Linked DNA regions of Verminephrobacter eiseniae EF01-2. The protein of the gene in region 2 interacts with the protein of the main gene of each other region in a pairwise test. Links are inferred from orthologs where the notes say so. Each region holds a gene or a part of one and is shown on either strand. Other genes may lie near its edges.

Region 1 (9,868 bases), 190 kb from region 2 along the record:
CATGCCATACCCGCGCAAAGCAGATTCATGCGAGGCAGGGATGTCGTAGTAAGCATTTTGCACTCCTTTTTGCTCGTGCCCATGAAGAAGTCCTTGCGGACAACACCAGTTCTTGCCGGCGGCAGTGTATGCCGATCTCATCCAACGGTAAACGCCGAAAGTACGATATTGTGCATAGGTAATTCCGATGGCTGATGATGCCCCGGCCAGCGTTGAATCGACACTTGAAGCGGCGGTTTCCGGCGGATTTGACAGACCGGGATTTGCCCACTTCAACGGCAAGAGCGGAGGAAACCGTCATCGAGGATCGTTGAGTCGAAGAGTCACCAAAAGGTTGCTCATCGCAACGACCGGGTGCAGGTCCAACGGGTGCTGGCCAACGGCTGGTGCCGTCGACGCAGGACCGGGCCGGTGTCCAGCAGTACGCCGGGGAAGGCAGGGCCGATACCCGGTGCCCGGCAGTACGGCGTGGCGGCAGCACGGTGCGGTCACCCTGCCTGACCGGCTACCGTGCGGGCACGAGCCCGGCGCATGACGCGCTGCCGGGATGGCGCCATGGCACTGCGCTCAACGGCAGCGGGCTTTATCGAAGCGCGGGAGTTGCTCCGCACAATCCAGGGCGTCAAGGGCGGCTGGATATTGGAGGCGGCATTGGGCCGTCACCGCCAGGAAGTTACCGTTGACGAGGTTCAAGGAAGGCCGCATAGTGCATTGTCACACGTTGCAACTATTGGGCTATCTGGGGACATTGCCCGATAGCTGACTGGCATCATGATCAGATGAGTATATCGATTCGTACCCTGCAATACTTCAATGCCGTTGCCGAGACTGGTTCCATCTCGGCTGCGATGCAGACGCTCGACATCTCACAGGCTGCCATTACCGAGGCGATTCAACGCCTGGAGGCGCATCTCGGTTCCATGCTGTTCCGGCGTCATGCCCGTGGCATGGCACTCACACATGCGGGCCACGAATTCTTGCGCCATAGCCACCTCATACTCAATGCAGTTTCCTCTGCTGAAAATGCCCTGGCCGTGCGTCCTGATGCGATGACCGGAGAATTATCGATCGGCGCAGTATCGCCACTCATGGGTTATTACTTGCCAGGGTTGCTGGAGCGGTTTCGGCGTAGTTTCCCGCGCGTCACTGTGCGCATCATCGAAGAGTCCGGATCGACGATTGAGCATCTGATAGTCAACGGCGAAATCGATGTTGCGCTGACGCTGACTTCGCACCTGGAGAATCATCATGCCTTTCACACGTTGCAATTGGTTCGCTCACCCTGGCACCTATGGCTACCTACCGGGCATCGCCTGGTCGGCGCGAAACCGGTAACCCTGCGCGAATTGCATAATGAAGCCGTGATCGTGTTGCGTAATGACGAACTCGAACGCACTACGGGAGACCTGTGGCTGCGCGAGAGTGTCAGACCACGCATCGTTGCCAAGACACGATCCGTGGAGGCGGTGCGAAGCCTGGTGGCGACGGGCAACGGAATTTGCGTCCTGCCGGAGGTGCTATTTCGTCAGTGGTCGAGCGAGGGGCTGCGCCTGATCGCCCAGCCGCTGCGCAACGAGCCTGCCACATTGGAACTGGGGCTGATCTGGAGGCGCGGTGCCAAAGTCTCCGCAGCAATCAGTGCCTTTACCACGACGGCCAGTAACTACTCGGTGCCACAGTTCCACAGCCCGGCCCATCAAGCAAAACGAGGCTGAAGCGGCAAGCCTCACAGGGCTTGGGTAAGCGCATCGAAAAGATGGGCCCCTGCCTGTGCAGGCTCACCAAGCCCGGCCAAGGCAGCCCGGGAATCCCAACCCGCCGCAGACCCGGGGCGCGCAGCCGCCAGCGCCAGTCCGTGCTGTTCTGCGCTGGCTTGCGCTCAGGCGTGCAGCGCCTCGTCGAGCGCCTCGACCCAATGCCTGACTGGCAGCCCGGTGCCGCTTTGCAGGTGCGTGATGCAACCGATGTTGGCCGACAGGATGGCGTGCGGGGCTGGCGCGCCAAAAGCCTGGCCCAGGGCGAGCAGTTTGCGCTCGCGCAGTTGCTGCGCCAGTTGCGGCTGGAGCACCGAGTAGGTGCCTGCCGAGCCGCAGCACAAATGCGCGTCGTTGCCTGCCACGCGCAGGTTCAAGCCCAGTTGCGTGAGCCAGGTCTCGACGCCGCCGCGCAGCTTTTGCCCATGTTGCAGCGTGCAGGGCGGGTGGTAGGCGTAGCGCCTGTCCGGGGGCTGCACGCGGCCCTGGAGCCGTTCGGCCAGTTCGGGCAGCAGTTCCGACAGGTCGCGCGCCAGGGCGCTGATGCGTGCTGCCTTGGCGGCGTAGCGCGGGTCGTTGCCAAGAATATGGCCGTACTCCTTGACGGTGACGCCGCAGCCCGAGGCATTGCTGACGATGGCCTCGACGCTGCCGGACTCCAGCAGCGGCCACCAGGCGTCGATGTTGGTGCGCATCGCGGCCTTGCCGCCTTCCTGGTCATCGAGGTGGAAGGCGAGCGCGCCGCAGCAACCGGCTTTGGCGGCGATCAGGGTCTGTATGCCTGCCGCGTCGAGCACGCGGGCGGTGGCGCGGTTGATGTTGGGCAGCATGGCCGGTTGCACGCAGCCGGCCAGCAGCAGCACCCGGCGCGCATGTTGGCCTGCGGGCCAGGCGCCGGCGTCTTGCGCTGCCGGCACCTTGGCCTTGAGCGCTGCCGGCAGCAGGCCGCGCAGCAACTGCCCGGCCTTCATCGCGGGCGCGAACAGCGGCGAGGGCAGGCCCTCTTTCAGCGCCCAGCGCAGGGCCTGCTCGCCCAGCGGGCGGGACACTTGCTCGTCGACGATCTTGCGGCCTATGTCCAGCAGATGGCCGTATTGCACGCCGCTGGGGCAGGTGCTTTCGCAGTTGCGGCAAGTCAGGCAACGGTCCAGGTGCAACTGGGTTTTGCGGCTCGGGGCCTCGCCTTCCAGCACCTGCTTGATCAGGTAGATGCGCCCGCGCGGGCTGTCGAGCTCATCGCCGAGCAACTGGTAGGTGGGGCAGGTGGCGCTGCAAAAGCCGCAGTGCACGCACTGGCGCAATATGGCTTCAGCTTCCAGGCCGTCGGCACGGTCGCGGTATTCGGGGGCGAGTCGGGTTTGCATGGGGTGGGCCAACGATGTGCAACAACCAGGCGCTGCGGGCGCGCCTACCAGTCCCGGACCATGCGGCCGGGGTTGAAGATGCCGGACGGGTCGAAACTGTGTTTCAGCCGGGCATGGATCTGCTCCAGCGCCGTGGACGGCCAATCAAACTGGCCGCTGGCGCCGTGGCCGCTGGCGCCGGATCGGTCTGCGCTGGCGGCGATGAAGATGCTGGCGTTCCCGCCGGCGGCACGGGCCGCCGCACGCAAGGCGGCGCCGGCGGACTCGGGGGCTTGCAGCCAGCGCAGCGCGCCATGCCATTCCAGCAGCGGCTGCCCGGGCAGGGGCATGACCGGGGCCGTGGCAGGCAGGGACAGGCGCCACAGCGCCAGTTCGGGGTGGGCGGCGCGGGCGCTGAACCAGGGCAGGGTCTGCTCGCGGCAGGCGGCCCAGTCGGCGGCGGCGCTGGCGTTGTCGATGCGGGTGCCGCCCATGGTCTTGCATGCGGATTCGACGGCGGCCACGGCGCCGCGCAGGCGCACGTACAGCCGGCCCTGGCCTTCGTCGTCTTGCAGCCAGCAACTGGCATCGAGCGCCAGCGGCTGGCCGCCCCAGGCGTGCAGTTTGCGCAGTGCCTCGGCCTGGCTGCATTCGAAGCGCAATGTGGCTTCGCCCGGCGCCACGGGCAGCACCTTCAGGCTGAGCTCGGTGAGCAGGCCCAGCGTGCCCCAGGCGCCCACCATCAGGCGCGACACGTCGTAACCGGCGACGTTTTTCATCACCTGGCCGCCAAAGCGCAGCAGTTCGGCGCGGCCATTGAGCAGCGTGACGCCCAGCAGGTAGTCGCGCACCGCCCCGGCCCTGGCCCGGGCCGGCCCGGACAGGCCGGCTGCCACCATGCCGCCGACGGTGGCGCTGTCGGTCGCGCCGCGGGCGAAATGCGGCGGCTCGAACGGCAGGCATTGCCCCTGCTCGGCCAAAGCAGCCTCCAGTTCGGCCAGCGGCGTGCCGGCCCGCACGGTGACCACCAACTCGCTCGGCGCGTAGCTGACGATGCCGCGCAGCATCCGGGTGTCGAGCAGTTGGCCATGCAGCGCCAGGCCATGAAAGTCTTTGCTGCCCCCGCCGCGAATGCGCAACGGGGTTCGGTCGGCCACGGCGGCACGCACCTGCTCGACCATGGTTGCCACAAGAGAGTCCATGCGCGCATCGTACCGGCAGCCGGACACCGGGCGCCGCAGATGGCGGCCGGGAGCGCAGTTTTTTTGCCCGGCGCAAAAACGAACGGCCCGCCGTTGCCCGGCGGGCCGTTCGTGCGCTGCGCGGATCAGCGGTTGTACGCCGTTTCGCCGTGCGTGGTGATGTCCAGCCCTTCGCGTTCGTCTTCTTCGGTCACGCGCAGGCCCATGACCAAGTCCACGATCTTGTAAGCCACCAAAGACACCACGCCCGACCACAGGACGGTCAGCAGCACGGCCTTGGCCTGCACCCAGACCTGGGCGCCGATGGAATAGTCGGCCGCAGTGACGACGGAGGCGGTCACCCAGTCGGCCACATAGCCCGGGCCACCGAGGCCGGGGGCATTGAACACGCCGGTCAGCAACGCGCCGACGATGCCGCCGATGCCGTGCACGCCGAACACGTCGAGCGCGTCGTCAGCCCCCAGCAGGCGCTTGAGGCCGTTGACGCCCCACAGGCAGGCAAAGCCCCCGACGATCCCGACCACCAGGGCACCGGCGATGCCCACGTTGCCGGCCGCCGGCGTGATGGCCACCAGGCCGGCCACGGCCCCCGATGCGGCACCCAGCATCGACGCCTTGCCGCGCATCAGCGCTTCGCCGGCGCACCAGGCCAGCACGGCCGCAGCGGTGGCCACCAGGGTGTTGATGAAGGCCAGCGCGGCAGAGCCGTTGGCCTCCAGCGCCGAGCCGGCGTTGAAGCCGAACCAGCCAATCCACAGCAGCGCGGCGCCGGTCATGGTCAGCGCCAGGTTGTGCGGCGCCATCGCTTCCTTGCCGTAGCCAATGCGCCGGCCGACCATGTAGGCGCCCACCAGGCCGGCCATGGCGGCGTTGATATGCACCACGGTGCCGCCGGCAAAGTCCAGCGCACCCCATTGCCAGATCTGGCCGGCCTTGGCGGTCATCGCGTCGGCCACTTCCTTGGCGGCGTAGGCGTCGGGGCCCATCCAGAACCAGACCATGTGGGCGATCGGCAGGTAGCTGAAGGTGAACCACAGCACCATGAACAGCATGACGGCACCGAACTTCATGCGCTCGGCAAAGGCGCCGACGATCAGCGCGCAGGTCAGGCCGGCGAACGTGGCCTGGAAGGCGGCGAACACCACCTCAGGAATCACCACCCCCTTGCTGAAGGTGGCGCCATTGGCGAATGTGCCGGTGTCGTTGTCCCAGATGCCCCGCATGAACAGCCGGTCCAGGCCGCCGATGAAAGGCCCGCCCTCGGTAAAAGCCAGGCTGTAGCCATAGATGAACCACAGCACCATGATCAGCGAGAACGTGACCATCACCTGCATCAGCACCGACAGCATGTTCTTGCTGCGCACCAGGCCCCCATAAAACAGTGCCAGGCCGGGCATCATCAGGACGACCAGCAAGGTGGCAGTCATCATCCAGGCGGTGTCGCCCTTGTTCGGGACCGGCGCAGGCGCTGCTGCGGCAGCGGCGGGCTGCTCTGCGGCCGCCGCCGGTGCGGGCGCTTCGGGCGCCGGCGTGGCCGCTGGTGCGGGCGCCGCAGCGTCGGCGGCGGCCGATGCCGGGTCGGTGGCTGGCGCCTGGGCCAGCGACAGCGGGGCCAGGGTCAGCAGACCCAGCCCGAGAATGAAGGAAGCAAGCAGTTTTTTCATCGCATTTCTCCGTACTTGCGGCCCCTTCACAGGGCCTCCTTGCCGGTCTCACCGGTGCGGATGCGCACCACCTGCTCCAGTTGGGTCACGAAAATCTTGCCGTCGCCGATCTTGCCGGTGCGGGCAGCGTTTTCCATGGCCTCGATCACGCGCTCGACCAGTTCGTCGGCGATGGCGGCCTCGATCTTGACCTTGGGCAGAAAGTCGACCACATACTCCGCGCCGCGGTACAGCTCGGTATGGCCTTTTTGGCGGCCAAAGCCCTTGACCTCGGTCACCGTGATGCCCTGCACGCCGATGTCCGAGAGTGCCTCGCGCACCTCGTCGAGCTTGAAGGGCTTGATGATGGCTGTCACCATTTTCATGAGGGGTTCCTCCGGCACGGGCGCCAACGGCGCCCACATTGAGATGGACGGGCGCCATTGGCACCCATCGGGATGGGCCCGGTGAAATTCACAGGGCCTTGCTGAGCGAGACGATCACGCGCGACTGGTTGGCGGAGCCATAAAACGCCTTCTTGTTCGCGCCCACCAGAGCCGCGCCCAACGCCAGGCCCGAGCCGAGGTCGTAGCTGCCGCCCAGGCTGTAGTCCACGTAATCGGGGGAACTGATGACACCGCCGAAACGGGTAAAGCCCAGGGCCGCTTTCAGCGTGATCCGGGGCGCGACTTCCTGTGCCAGCGCCAGGTTCAGGTAGCCGGTGTTGCGGCCTTTCAGGCCCGGGCCGGCGTAGTTGAAGTAATCCCGGGACAGGGTGTGCGAGTATTTCACGCTCACCGGCCCGAAACTGGCCGCGCCATAGGCTTCGGTGGTGTTGCCAAGGCTGTTGCCGGGGTAGATGTAAGTCATCAGGCCCGCATCCAGATCCACCTCGCCGACCTTGAATTTGTAGCCGCCGTACAGGTCGGTTTCGATGGCGTTGCCGGGCAACCAGTGCACGGTGGAGTTCCAGTTGCCCAGGTAAAAACCGGTCGTGCCGAAGGCATAGTCCAAGCCGCCCTGCAGCGCGGGTTTGACGGCCCGCGTCTTGGCCGTATCCTGGTCCTGGCCACGGCCCTTGTAATTGCTGGTCAATCCGATGTTGCCGCTGAGTTGGGCCTGGGCCAGCAAGGGCAGGGCGGCAAGCAGGGCCAAGGCCAGGGGCTTGAGGGTGGCAGGGAGCATGTTTCCTCCGGTGTGGCAAAGCAGGGGCAGGGACAGGCGTGCCAAGCACGGACCGTGCCACGGCTTTGCAAAAATCCCCGGTACGGTACAGTGGCGCTGGTGACGCTGCGCGCGCAACGCAAGGTTTTGGGCCTTGCCCTGCACTGGTGCAACACCGGGCAAGGCCGCACCCGGGCAGCGCACGACGCACCCATTCGGGGAGGATCCGCTTCATGAGTCTTGCTTTGGTGCAAAGCCGCGCCCTTTTGGGGTTGCAGGCGCCCTGTGTCACCGTCGAAGTGCACTTGGCCAACGGCTTGCCCAGCTTCACGCTGGTGGGGCTGGCCGAGGTCGAGGTCAAGGAAGCGCGCGAGCGGGTGCGCTCGGCGCTGCAGAACGCGGGGCTGGAGTTCCCGCACAACAAGCGCATCACCGTCAACCTCGCGCCGGCCGATCTGCCCAAGGACTCCGGGCGCTTCGATCTGCCGATTGCGCTGGGCATCCTGGCGGCCAGCGGCCAGATCGACGCCAGCCGTCTGGCCGGCCATGAGTTTGCCGGCGAGCTGTCGCTGACCGGCGAACTGCGCCCGGTGCGCGGCGCGCTGGCCACCAGCCTGGCGCTGCAGACGCAGCAGATCGACGTGCAACTGGTGCTGCCCCCCGGCAGCGCCGAAGAGGCCGCCCTGGTGCCCGGCGCACAGGTCGTGCGCGCGCGCCATCTGCTGGATGTGGTGCGGGCCTTTCTGCCGCCGGGCAGCATCGCCGGGGACGCCAAGGACAGCGCCAGCGACGGCTGGAGCCGGCTGCAACCCAGGCCGATGGCCGCCAGCACCAGCGGCCCCGACATGGCCGATGTGAAGGGCCAGGCCACGGCCAAGCGCGCGCTGGAGATTGCCGCCGCTGGCGGCCACAGCCTGCTGATGGTCGGCCCGCCCGGCGCGGGCAAGTCGATGCTGGCGCAGCGTTTTGCCGGACTGCTGCCGGCGATGACGGTGTCCGAGGCGCTGGAGAGCGCGGCGCTGGCCAGCCTGGCCGGGCGCTTTCGTGCCGAAGCCTGGGGGCAGCGGCCGACCATCGCGCCGCACCATAGCGCCAGCGCGGTGGCGCTGGTGGGCGGCGGCGCGCCGCCACGGCCGGGCGAGATCTCGCTGGCCCACCAGGGCGTGCTCTTTCTGGACGAGTTGCCCGAGTTTCCCCGGGCCGCGCTCGAAGCGCTGCGCCAGCCACTGGAGAGCGGCCACATCAGCATCGCGCGCGCGGCGCAGCGGGCCGACTTTCCGGCCAGGTTCCAACTGGTGGCGGCGATGAACCCCTGCCCCTGCGGCTTTGCCGGCGCCACACAGCGCGCCTGCCGCTGCACGCCGGACCAGATCAGCCGCTACCAGAGCAAGCTCAGCGGCCCGCTGCTCGACCGCATCGACCTGCATGTGGAAGTGCCCGCCCTGCCGGCCGAACAACTGCTGCAAGCCAGCGCCGGCGAGACGAGCGCCGCGATCCGCGAACGTGTCGCGCGCGCCCGCGCACTGGCATTGGCCCGGCAGGGCAAGAGCAACCAGGCGCTGCAAGGGCAGGAGATCGACACCCAACTGCACCTGAACGCCGGCGCCACCCAATTCCTGCACAGCGCCGCAACGCGGCTGGGCTGGTCGGCGCGCAGCACGCACCGCGCGCTGAAGGTGGCGCGCAGCATCGCCGACCTGGCCGGCTCGCCCGGCACCGAATTGGGCCATGTGGCCGAGGCCATGCAGTACCGGCGGGTGCTGCGGTGAACCGAAGGCCGCCGCGCAAGCGGTGTTCCTGCCCGCTGCGGCCAGCGCAGACCCCGGCGCTCCCGGCCTGCGCACCCAGGCCCGACCCGGGCCGCCTTGCGGTGAGGCGGGGTCGCTGAGGGCAACGGGATGATCCGTCGCATCCCCCCGTTGAACCCGCTGCGTGTCTTCGAGGTGGTGGCCCGAACGCACAATCTCACGGCCGCAGCCGCCGAGTTGAACGTCACACAGTCGGCGGTGAGCCGGCAGATCGCAACGCTGGAAACCTACCTGGGGATGGAGCTGCTGCGGCGCGAACGCCATGGCGTGAGTCTGACGCGCGCCGGGCACTCGTATGCGCAGCAACTGCTGCCGGCGTTCGAGCAGATCGCCAGCGCCACCCGGGCGCTGGTCAAAGGCTCCGGCGAGCGCGCACTGCGGGTGCGCACCTACACCACCTTTGCTGCCAAGTGGCTGATTCCCCGGCTCGGCGAGTTTCGCCGCCTGCATCCCGGCATCGAGGTCAATATCACCAACGCCGTGCCCGATGTCGACTTCGACCGCGACAAGGCGGATGTCGCCGTGCAGTTCGGCGCCGGCCGCTGGCCCCGGACGCAGGCGCTGTTTCTGTTTGGCGACGAAATCGAGCCGGTGTGCTCGCCCGCTTACCTGAAGCAATACGCGCCCAACGCCAAATTCCCGGTCTCGCTGCTGCGCCAGCAATTGCTGGTCTCCCACTACCGGCGCAGCGACTGGTCGGTGTGGCTGGCAGCGACGGGCCTGGCGCATGAGGCCAGGGATGCGCTGCAGATGACCTTCGGCAGTTCGGTGCTGACCTGGCAGGCCGCGATCGACGGGCTGGGCATGGCCATCGGACAAAACCGCCTGCTGGCCGTCGAGTTCGACAAGGGTCTGCTGGTGCGGCCCTTTGCGCAATTTGCCAAGCCGGTGCAACGCGATCAGGGCTACTACCTGGTGTGGCCGCTGCGCTCGCGCGAGTCGCGCAAGCGCGCG
Region 2 (10,005 bases):
GCCGGGGCCGTCATCGAGATTGCCCCCACGGGCGCGCGCGTGCAAAGCCACCCGATGCCGGATCTGGGAGTGACCAACATCTGCTTTGGCGGCGCCGACATGCGCACGGCCTATGTCACCTTGTCGCACGAGGGACGCCTGGGGGCCATGCAGTGGCATGAGCCGGGGCTGCGGCTGAACTTCCAGCAATGACGCGGGCCACGGCCACCGGCGGCTGCCGGCGTTGCCGTGAATGCCATGCATATGTCGGGCCGCTGCGCGAAAAGATCCGGGACCGTGGTGCGCGGGGTGGTTCTGCCGCGCAGACCGTTGGACGGAGTATGGCCGGCGCAGCATTTGGCCTGGGGCCAATGACCGCCCGGCCAGTGCTTTCAGGCGATTGCATGGCCAACGGATAGGGGCCAGGGCAGACGCAATAGCCTAGTGTCGCGTCACCGATCATCTGTCGGTCTGCGCTGGCCATCGAAGCGCATCGCGGCGTTGCATCGCTTGCCAATACGCTCGGTATTGGCCGCACGATGCGCCTTGCGTTGCGCTCCGATGGCTGCGCGCAGCCTACGACATCTGATCGGTGACGCGACACTAGCCGGTCGGCAGCGCGATCGGCCACTGCATCAGCGCAAAACGGCGCTGCATCCGTTGGTTTCATGGGTCCGTTCTCAATCGTCCGGTCTCAACCCCGGAATTTCCCGCCATTGCAGACGTGGTGTAGTGCTCAGGCACAGCATGGTATCGGCACCACTGCCGATGATCCTCTTGGCGCGCTGCCCGGCGCGGCAAATGGGGGTGTTGGGAGTGCAATCGGGTTCCCCGGGTGGACAGGGCGGCCTGGCAAAAGCCTTTTTGGTTCTGTCAATCACCGAACGCACCTTTTGATCGCTAATGTCCCTGGCTGCGACAAACACCTGCGTGCTGTTCAGCGTGATGCTGCCTTGGATATTGCGCTCGGCCTTGCCCGAGATCGGATCGATGGTATAAAGCGCCGTGCGGTGGTTTGAAAAGCAAGGCGCAGATTCTCCGGCGACTGCTTGCCTCGGACGAACCGTCACAAACGACAAGACCCCCGCGCTCAGAGACGGGTCTGACAGGACCGCCTCGCCGGAATCTGGCAAATCCATATACCAGCCATTGTGGTTGGACCAATTCAAAGCCGGGGTATCGGCAGCGACGGTGACCACGCCCTCCGTGCTGCGTGTGTATGCGCGGCGCACCAAGGTATTGGTATCGACGGTCTTGACCCGAGCGAAGGACGGTGCCCCAGCGAGGCTACGCCGGTCCCAAATGCCATAAACCCGCTGCGTCACCCCGAGCTTGGGAAAATCCGCATCATCGAATGCACTGCCGGTCGCAAAATTGACCATGAGTCCGCCCTGGCCCATATGCATGAGCTGTGGCGCCGTCGTAATCGGAAGGCCGGCATTGTACAGAGGGCTGACGATACTGCCAATGCTGGCCTTGCCCGGTGCGCTGGCGATGGATCCGCTCTGGGGATCGACCTGCCACAGGCTCGGGTTGGTGGGGTTCGACAAATCAAATTTCCAGATATTGCCCTTGAGATCGCCCGCATAAGCCACATCCGCCGTGCCATCGCCATCGATATCTTCCCAGCGGGGCATGGACAGGCCATTGTTGGGTCCGGTATCCGCCACGATTTTCAGGTAACCCTCGTTAGCACCCGGCGTCCAGCGAACTCTATCGAAACCACCGGGGACATCGGGGGCATTGGGGCCATTGACAAAAAGAACGAACAGCACCGCCTTGCCCGAGTCGGATTTGTAGCCATTGCCCAAAAGCAGGGCATATTTGCCATTGTTCATCTTGGCGACCGGCGAGGCCTGGTTCGAGGTAGGGTGAATCGTCACATCCCCGGTGATATATCCCAGGTCCGGGTCATCGTCCGCAGTGAATTGCCACTTGAATACATTGGCCGCATTGTCTTCGGTCAAATCGGCAATACAGGTGGCATCCAGCGCAAAAACACCTTTGCCACCGCGCCCCAAGGTGCCGAATACATAGGTTTTCCAGGCGGTGTTTGCTGGTGCGGTGCACTTAGAGGTGTGCGTAGCGAGGCCCACTTTGACATCGGCAGAAAAAGGATTGCCGTCGACATAGGGCCAGACCGTGCCGCCCGGAGGGTGATTTTCGGCGCCGATCACAAAATCCTTTCCAGCCAATTTCGTGCGCCCGGCAGCGTTGCTACCCCGCTGCAACGGTATCTCCGTCAGCCGGTTGGCCAAGGCGCCTGGCACATAGGCAAAAACCTCGTCTCCGGTGTCGGGATTGAACGCATGCAGCATACCGTCGTTGGCAGCCACCCAAAGCAGCTTGGCGCGGTCTTTATAGCTTTTATAAAAATGGACATAATCCTTATCCGACCTGAGGCCGGCCAAGGTAGAGTCGGGGCGGCCCTGGACCCAGGGGGTCGCATTCACCACCGGGCCAAGCAGACTGCCGACACGCTGGCGCAGCCCGTTGAGGCTTTCATTTGATTGATCGCCGCGAATATAATTCAGCGCCAGTATTGCATTCGTTTCCGACAACCGGTTCCTGCTCTGTGTCGTCGTCATTTGATCCTTGTAAAATCGGGACAATCCTTCGTCCCACCTGAACTTGGTGCCTGCCGACGGGCTATTTCTGTTGTTGGTAATGATTTGTCTGCTATTGGCGACATCGGTTCGGGTCTGGAGCAGGGCGCCCGCTTTCCACTCCGGTGTGGTTTTGAATTCACCCGTGGCGGAATCGATTTTGTAAGCCTCCAACTCACCCGTCACGGTCGTGCTGTCAAATCGCGCGACGAATTTATACTCCGCGCTCGACACTTGCGCCGCGGCAATGGCCGGCACGGCATTGGTGTTTTTGGCCATCACATTGAGCGCATTGCGCAGGTACGCTTCGAGCAACTCCGGGCGGCGTCCAAGAAAGTAGCCGTCAGGAATACCATCCTGGCCAATGCTTCCGTCCATTTTGACTCTGTCCCAGCTATCATTGTTGTGGGTAGGGGGCATGGCCAACGGGGTGCCGTAGGTGCCATCGGCATTTTTCACACTGGAATTGAATGCGCCGTATTTTCCAACGTACCAGAGTGGATCCTTGATGAGGGCATCCGATTCTCCAACCATGTGGAATTTTTCGGAATGCAAGAAATCAGCGTTCTTTACCGTGCAATTCTTTTCGGCGGTGGGTATGTCAGGATCGCCGGTATTGCCATCGCCCGTGACGTTGCACACCGTATTTGCATAGCTGAGGGTGTTGCCGATGACTGTCTTGGCACGATAATCTGTATCACCGCACAGATACTGGGATGTCGGTGGCATGCCGGCCAGTATCGGATTGCCTTCCCCCGAATTCTGGCTTCCGTGTTGATGGGTAAGATATCGGCCACTGGCATCGACGAGGTTGCCGGCAGCATTTTTCCTTTTGACTCCGCTGATACTGAAGCCAAACGTATTCCCCAGAGCGCCACAGACATTGACGATATCTGTCGTCACCTTGACATCCCAACCCGTAGCTGAGTTGTCCGGGTTGTAGACCAGGTCATAACGGATGAAACCAACGATATCCATATCGTAGTCGGCACCCAAAAGAACGTCGCTCCAGGCCACGATGAAAGCGCCATGGCGCGGACTGGAACTGATCGATACAAAGGACAAGGGCGCGTTGACCTTGCCGCCGTCGCTCACACTTTCCGGTGTGATGGTTATATATCGTCTGGGGTTGAGGAGGGGGAGGGGGGTAGAAGGGTCATGGGTGGCACCCGAAGCACGGGTGGGGACGGGAATATCGATGCGCGGCGCTCCGCCCGAGAGGGACACGGCCATCGTCTTGACCGTCAACGCATTTTCCAGTTTGTCGAAACCTGCAGGAGGAGGGCTGGGCAGGGGACGAATCCGCGTGGTATTGCCATAGAGCGCAGCCCCGGCAATCTGGTAGCTTCCCTTCAGGGCCGGAGCCTCGGGGCAAATACCCCTGACATCTGAAAGCCGTTGGACTGTTTTGGCGGAACATGATTTATCATCATTGCCAGGCACGGAACCTACGGAACGAGCGGTGCCATGAATGCCTTCGGCCTGGCCTATTTTGTTGACGAAAGAATCGAGTCCGCTACCGGTCCCCGGCAAACTGGCAAATGGATCGGCTGCTCGCTCATCATAACTGAGGGTGCCGGAAGAGATCGCCAAAACATTTAACGGACGGCAAATGGCATTGCCGTATTTGGCCCTGCGTGCATTCGAATCGGCAAACGGGTTGATCCATGGGGCTACCGGCATGCCGACACTGCGGTCGGCCACCGTGACTGCCGGGTTGCTGGGCGTGGGCGTCGTTCCGTTGTAAGCATAATACTGCAATGTTTGCACGAGCATTTCACCCAAAGGATTGAGCCAGGTAGAATTACTTACAAAGCCTTGCAAACCGCGCGAATAGTTGTAAAGAACCATGGCGTCGAAGGTTCTGATGATGCCTGCAGCGACATTTGACGCAGGCGGCGTTGCGGCGCAACCGGAATCAGCGCTATGGGTGCCAAGGTTATTATGGCAAAAGACACCGGTGTTGCGGTCGATCTCATCTCCCAGATCACCCATGTTTTTCCGCAGCGCCCCCGCCACTCCTGCTATTTTGTCAGGCTTGTCAGGGTTGTTTCCATTGTCATTATAATTATCATAGCTGCCGCTGATCAACCCGAATTCCACCCGGGCCGCTTCTGTGGCAGTTTTGGGGTAGCCAAATTCCTGAAGCAAACCATAGGGCTTGAAATGGGTCGTGGACTCGGGTGGAAACGCCTGGCAGCGTTCTTCACCCAACAGCGCAGGATCGCATACCCTGACCCGAACGTTCAGTTGCGGGCCGATGCCGGAATAACTGGCGCCATCATCCTTATCCTTTATCCACGGAATGGTTATTTCATGGTAGACCCGCCGGTCTCCGATCTTTCCATCTCCCTTGTCCTCATCGTGGTAAAAACGCGAGAGCTTGGGGCCAAAAGTACCTTTCGCATAGCCTTTGGGATCAAAATCGGTGTCATCACGCCAGCGGCAGGATTCCCACTCCACGGTAGACCAGAAACGGTAATTTCCCTTGACCAAGCGCATGACGGGCTGCGCTTCGTTATAATCACCGGCAGTGCCGGTCAGGCAAATACTCAGACCCGCATATTGATCCTTGTTGGACCCGGTAGTCTTGGTGAGCGCTGCCTGGCTGAATGGCGTGTAATCGCGAATATCGGTGCCATTGTAATATTTGACGAACGAGTGCGAATCCATCACCATTTTGGCCCCCATCAGGACCGTCGCCGCAGTGCCATCCACATCCCTGTAGCCGCCATACAGCATTTTACGGACGATATCCAGCCGGGTCATGGCGGCCCAATTGAGAAAATTGCCGCTCCAATGGGATGCGCTGGCTGAGCATTTGTATCTGGTGGCAGTGGTAGTGGTAGTGGCAGTGCCGACAGTGACGGGCTCCTGGGTGGCCATGGCTGCCGGAACGAATCGGCCACCGGCATTGGTCTCGTAAGCATAGCATTTGCTTGCATCGAAATAGCCGTAATACTTGAAAGTCGGCTTGAAGGTGGTGTCGATCACACCATCGTCATCGAGATCCTCAAAATCGTTGTAGGCAGGACCGAAAAACTGGTGGCTTTTGGATGCAGTCAGCATCACCATCGGTTTGCTGGCGGAGCTGACGATATTGGGCGGTATTGCGTTTTGCGGCGCTGATACATTGGCATTCGTGAGCACAGGCTCTGCCGGCAGATTCATGCTGCTGCAGAGGATGAGCAACAGCAGATTCGTCTTGATGTTGACTGATATTTTCATGGTGCGTCGTTGCGTATGAGGAATGGCCACGGGCTTTCCATCACGGAAGAAATGCTGCCTGCAGCACGGCCCGGGTTCACCGTGGGTTGCATGCGCAGTCCCGGGAAACTTTGATGCCGGCCTCGATCCACAAGCGCAGGTTGCTACCGGCAGTGGGTTGGCAGGCGCTCGCGAGGGGCGGTCGATGCGGCATGCAGTTGATCATACGAGTGACAAGCTGCCACTTCGCACTACATAGGTATCGACTATGTAACGATTGAGCCAAAAGGTTTCTTACTGGTCTTTGCGGATTTGTCTGTTACGGCTGCCGTTGCCGTCTGTTTTTCTCGATCACTGCGCCGTCAAAGCAAGGGTGCCCGGGCTGTGGGTTTGGGCGCGCAGGTCAGGATTTGCCCGGCGATACAGCGCATGCGGGTGAAGCAGCGCCGGGATATTGGCTCACTGTGGTGTGGTATTGGCTGCGTGGTTGCGGCGCGGCTGCGGCATGCAAGCCCGAATCTACCGTGGGGCCACGGGGGGTGAGCACCTGCTGATCCGGACGCTGGCCTGATGCGTGGTGCGGCATGGTGCTCCGCAGGCCGAACGGCGCCCGATCGCGGTCTGCCGTGGCGCTGGCTTCGCGCGCGATGGGCCGCAAGATTTCAGGCGCCAGCGGCGTTCATGCCTCATCCGGGGAGTCCAGCCCCAGTTCCTGGATTTTGCGCGTGATGGTGTTGCGTCCTATGCCCAGACGCTGCGCGGCTTCCATGCGGCGGCCGTGGGTGGTGTGCAGCGCGGTGCGGATCAGGCAGGACTCGAAGCGCCGCGTGAGCGCATCCCACAGCTGCGATTGGCCGCCGGCGAGCAGCTTTTGTGCCTCGATTTCCAGTATTTCTTCCCAACTGGCCCGATGGCCGTCGTTCTCCCGCTGGGGGCTGGTGGCGGCAAAGGCCGGCATTGCCGGCGCGTTGCCCGCCATAGTGGCGGGCACAGGCGGGGGCAGTGCTTCCTGCGGTTCGGCAGGGGGGGGGCAGATGGCAGTTGCCGGCACCGCCACCGGCTCGCTGGCGTGGCCGATCTGCTCCATCCGCGCGGGGGGGTGGTGCGCGGCTTGGTGCGCAGGCGCCTCCAGCACTTCCGGGGGCAGGTCTTGCAGCGAGATCACCTGGGCCGGCGCCATGACGGTGAGCCAGTGGCAGATGTTCTCCAACTGGCGCACATTGCCTGGGAAGGCGAATTGCTCCAGCCGCGCCAATGCCGAGTCGGCGATGCGTTTGGGTTCCACGCCCAACTGTCTGGCGCTTTGTTGCAGGAAGTGGCGCGTGAGCATGGGCACGTCTTCACGCCGCTCGCGCAGCGCGGGCAGGCGCAGGCGGATGACGTTCAGGCGGTGGAACAGGTCTTCGCGGAAGCTGCCGGCCTTGACGCGCTTTTCCAGGTCTTGGTGGGTGGCGGCGATCACCCGCACATGCGCCTTGAGCGCCGCATGGCCGCCCACGCGGTAGAACTGGCCGTCCGATAGTACGCGCAACAGGCGCGTTTGCAGGTCGAACGGCATGTCGCCGATTTCGTCCAGGAACAGGGTGCCGCCCTCGGCCTGCTCGAAGCGGCCGCGCCGCTGGGTTTGCGCGCCGGTGAAGGCGCCGCGTTCGTGGCCGAACAGTTCGGACTCGAGCAGGTCTTTGGGGATGGCTGCGGTGTTGATGGCCACGAAGGGGCCGTCGGCGCAGGGCGAGTGCTTGTGCAGCGCGCGCGCCACCAGTTCTTTGCCCGAGCCGGATTCGCCGGTGATCAGCACGGTGACCTGGCTTTGGCTCAGCCGGCCGATGGCCCGGAACAGGTCCTGCATCGCCGGCGCCTGGCCCAGTATTTCGGGCGTTGCGCCTTGCCGCTCTTCGGTGACTTCTTCGCGCTGGCTTTCTTCCACGGCGCGGCGGATCAGGGCGACGGCCTTGGGCAGGTCGAAGGGCTTGGGCAGGTACTCGAATGCGCCGCGCTGAAAGGCCGAAACGGCGCTGTCGAGGTCGGAGTACGCGGTCATGATGATGATCGGCAAACCGGGTTGCAGCTCGCGCACTTTTTCCAGCAGCAGCAGGCCCGAGCCGCCGGGCATGCGGATGTCGCTCACCAGGACCTGCGGGCCTTGCCGGCCGCAGTCGCCGGTGTCGAGGTCGGTCAGCGCGTCGAGCACTTCGCGCGGCTGTGTGAAGCTGCGCGTGGGCAGGTTTTCGCGGGCCAGCGCCTTTTCAAGGACGAAGCGGATCGAGGGGTCGTCATCTACTATCCAGATCGGCTTCATATGGTTTTTCTTACCTGCCTGTGATGGCGTGTCGGCGTGTCAGGGACCTCAGGGCAAGGGGATCAGGATGCGGAAGTCGGTGCGACCCGGTACGCTGTCGCATTCGATCAACCCGCGGTGCTGTTGCACGAAGGTTTGCGCCAACGTCAGCCCCAGCCCCGATCCGCCGTCCCGACCCGATACCAGAGGGTAGAAAATCCGCTCTTTGATGGCGTCGGGAACGCCCGGTCCGTTGTCGATGACATGCAATTCCAGTGCCAGCCGATAGCGCTGGCGGCCAAAGGTCACTTGCCGGACTACGCGGGTGCGCAGCGTGATTTCGGCAACCCCTTGCAGCATGCGCTCGCACAGCGCCTGGGCTGCGTTTTGCACGATGTTCAGCATGGCCTGGATGATCTGCGCGCGGTCGCCACGGAACTCGGGGATCGATGTGTCGTAGTCACGCAAGATCGTCAGGCCCTGCGGGTATTCGAGCAGCACCAGCGCGCGCACCCGCTCGCAGACTTCGTGGATGTTCACGTCGCTGACCAGATGGGGGTGGCGGTGCGGCGCCAGTAGCCGGTCGACCAGGCTTTGCAGGCGGTCGGCCTCGTGGATGATGACCTGGGCGTATTCGGCGAGTTCGCGGCTTTCCAGTTCCATTTCGAGCAACTGCGCGGCGCCACGGATGCCGCCCAGCGGGTTCTTGATCTCGTGGGCCAGGTTGCGGATCAATTCCTTGTGGGCCTGGGCCTGATCGCGCAGCCGTTCTTCACGGTCCTGCCGGGCTTGCTGCTCCAGCGGCCATAGTTCGACCAGAATTTCTCCCGCCTGTTCGGCATCGGCCACACTGACATGCACCGGCACCGGGTCCTGGTGCAGGCGCTTTAAGCTGGCCTCATAGCGCAGCGCGCTGAAGTCCTTGCCCCGCGCGCCTGCCAGCGCGGTTTGCAGCAGCGCAGGGTCGGTGAAAAAGCTGGCGAAGTCCGCGCCTTCGAGCGTGCGCCGCGACAGGCCCAGCGTGTTCTCCAGGGCCGCGTTGGCAAATTGCACGGTGCCATCGGCGCCGCGCAGCACGGCCACCAAGGTGGATATCAGGTCGAGCGAATGAACGCGCCCGGCGCCGGGAGGATCGGGGGGGGGCGAGGGCAGGGGGCTCATTGCGTTCCTGAATCAGCCATGCACTTTGCCGGCGTCGCTGGCCGTACATCCGTACTGTCTGCGCTTTGCCTTCGCGTCCACGAATGATTGGGAAATATGATCGAGAAATGAATGACACCCGGGGCACGATCAGTCGGCCGCAGCGGGCAGACGGGCGATCTCGCGCTTGATTCCGGCGATGTCGCTTTCGCTGCGGGCCACGCTGGCTTTGAGCTCGTCCGAGCGCTCTTGTCTGCGCTGCGGGTTGCGCAGATCGATCGCGTTGCGCTCGGGGTTGCCGTCGCTGTATTCCTTGAGCAGTTCGGCATGGCGCGCTTCGGCCTTGCGCAGTTCGGATTCGAGGATGGCCCGCATGTCGGCGTCGCGTGCCTTCTGGTCGCTGCTGCCGGTGCGGGGCGTGGCAGGGGAGGGCGCTGCACCAGCGGCGGGCGCAGCGCCCGATGCGGGCCGGCTGCCTTGCACGACCGTGACGTTGCCCCCTTCCATCAGCTTGCAGCCGCGCTCCTTGGCCTGCGCGGCGTTGTTCGTGTATTCGCTGCCACAGCGGTAGATGCGCTCTTGCGCCAGCGCGGCGGGGAGCATGGCACTGACGAGTAGCAGGGGGATGAGCGTTTTTTCCATTCGGTTTCCTCGTGCGCTGGCATGCAGGGCAGAGGGGGGAGTATCCATCAATCACCCCCACATCTCCAATCCGGCAACGGCTCAGTGTTGCGGGATGGGGGAATCAGGCGGCAAAGGCGGCTTGCGCCGCCTTTGCATATCGCCATCGCCGGT

What was found.
Region 1: the proteins of glnL (region 2) and glnK interact in binary tests that used the Escherichia coli proteins (3 or more experiments, as listed by UniProt). The link is inferred for Verminephrobacter eiseniae EF01-2 from one-to-one orthologs.

Annotation. Positions count from the first base shown.
Region 1 is NC_008786.1:3,692,051-3,701,918, forward strand. The notes cover bases 4,660-7,342. They hold glnK (P-II family nitrogen regulator), read right to left. Parts: upstream 6,329-7,342; coding sequence 5,990-6,328; downstream 4,660-5,989. Other genes in these bases: VEIS_RS16100 (ammonium transporter), read right to left, coding at 4,660-5,963; VEIS_RS16110 (TorF family putative porin), read right to left, coding at 6,417-7,127; VEIS_RS16115 (YifB family Mg chelatase-like AAA ATPase), read left to right, coding at 7,340-7,342. Outside these bases: VEIS_RS16080 (ABC transporter substrate-binding protein), read right to left, coding at 1-83; VEIS_RS16085 (LysR family transcriptional regulator), read left to right, coding at 780-1,715; glycolate oxidase subunit GlcF, read right to left, coding at 1,880-3,118; glycolate oxidase subunit GlcE, read right to left, coding at 3,163-4,299; more of VEIS_RS16100, read right to left, coding at 4,425-4,659; more of VEIS_RS16115, read left to right, coding at 7,343-8,875; VEIS_RS16120 (LysR substrate-binding domain-containing protein), read left to right, coding at 9,005-9,868. UniProt on the Escherichia coli protein: Involved in the regulation of nitrogen metabolism. Regulates the activity of its targets by protein-protein interaction in response to the nitrogen status of the cell.
Region 2 is NC_008786.1:3,500,009-3,510,013, forward strand. The notes cover bases 7,186-10,005. They hold glnL (nitrogen regulation protein NR(II)), read right to left. Parts: upstream 9,232-10,005; coding sequence 8,140-9,231; downstream 7,186-8,139. Other genes in these bases: ntrC (nitrogen regulation protein NR(I)), read right to left, coding at 7,186-8,091; VEIS_RS15315 (hypothetical protein), read right to left, coding at 9,361-9,852; glnA (type I glutamate--ammonia ligase), read right to left, coding at 10,005-10,005. Outside these bases: VEIS_RS15295 (SMP-30/gluconolactonase/LRE family protein), read left to right, coding at 1-192; VEIS_RS15300 (pilus assembly protein), read right to left, coding at 660-5,813; more of ntrC, read right to left, coding at 6,472-7,185.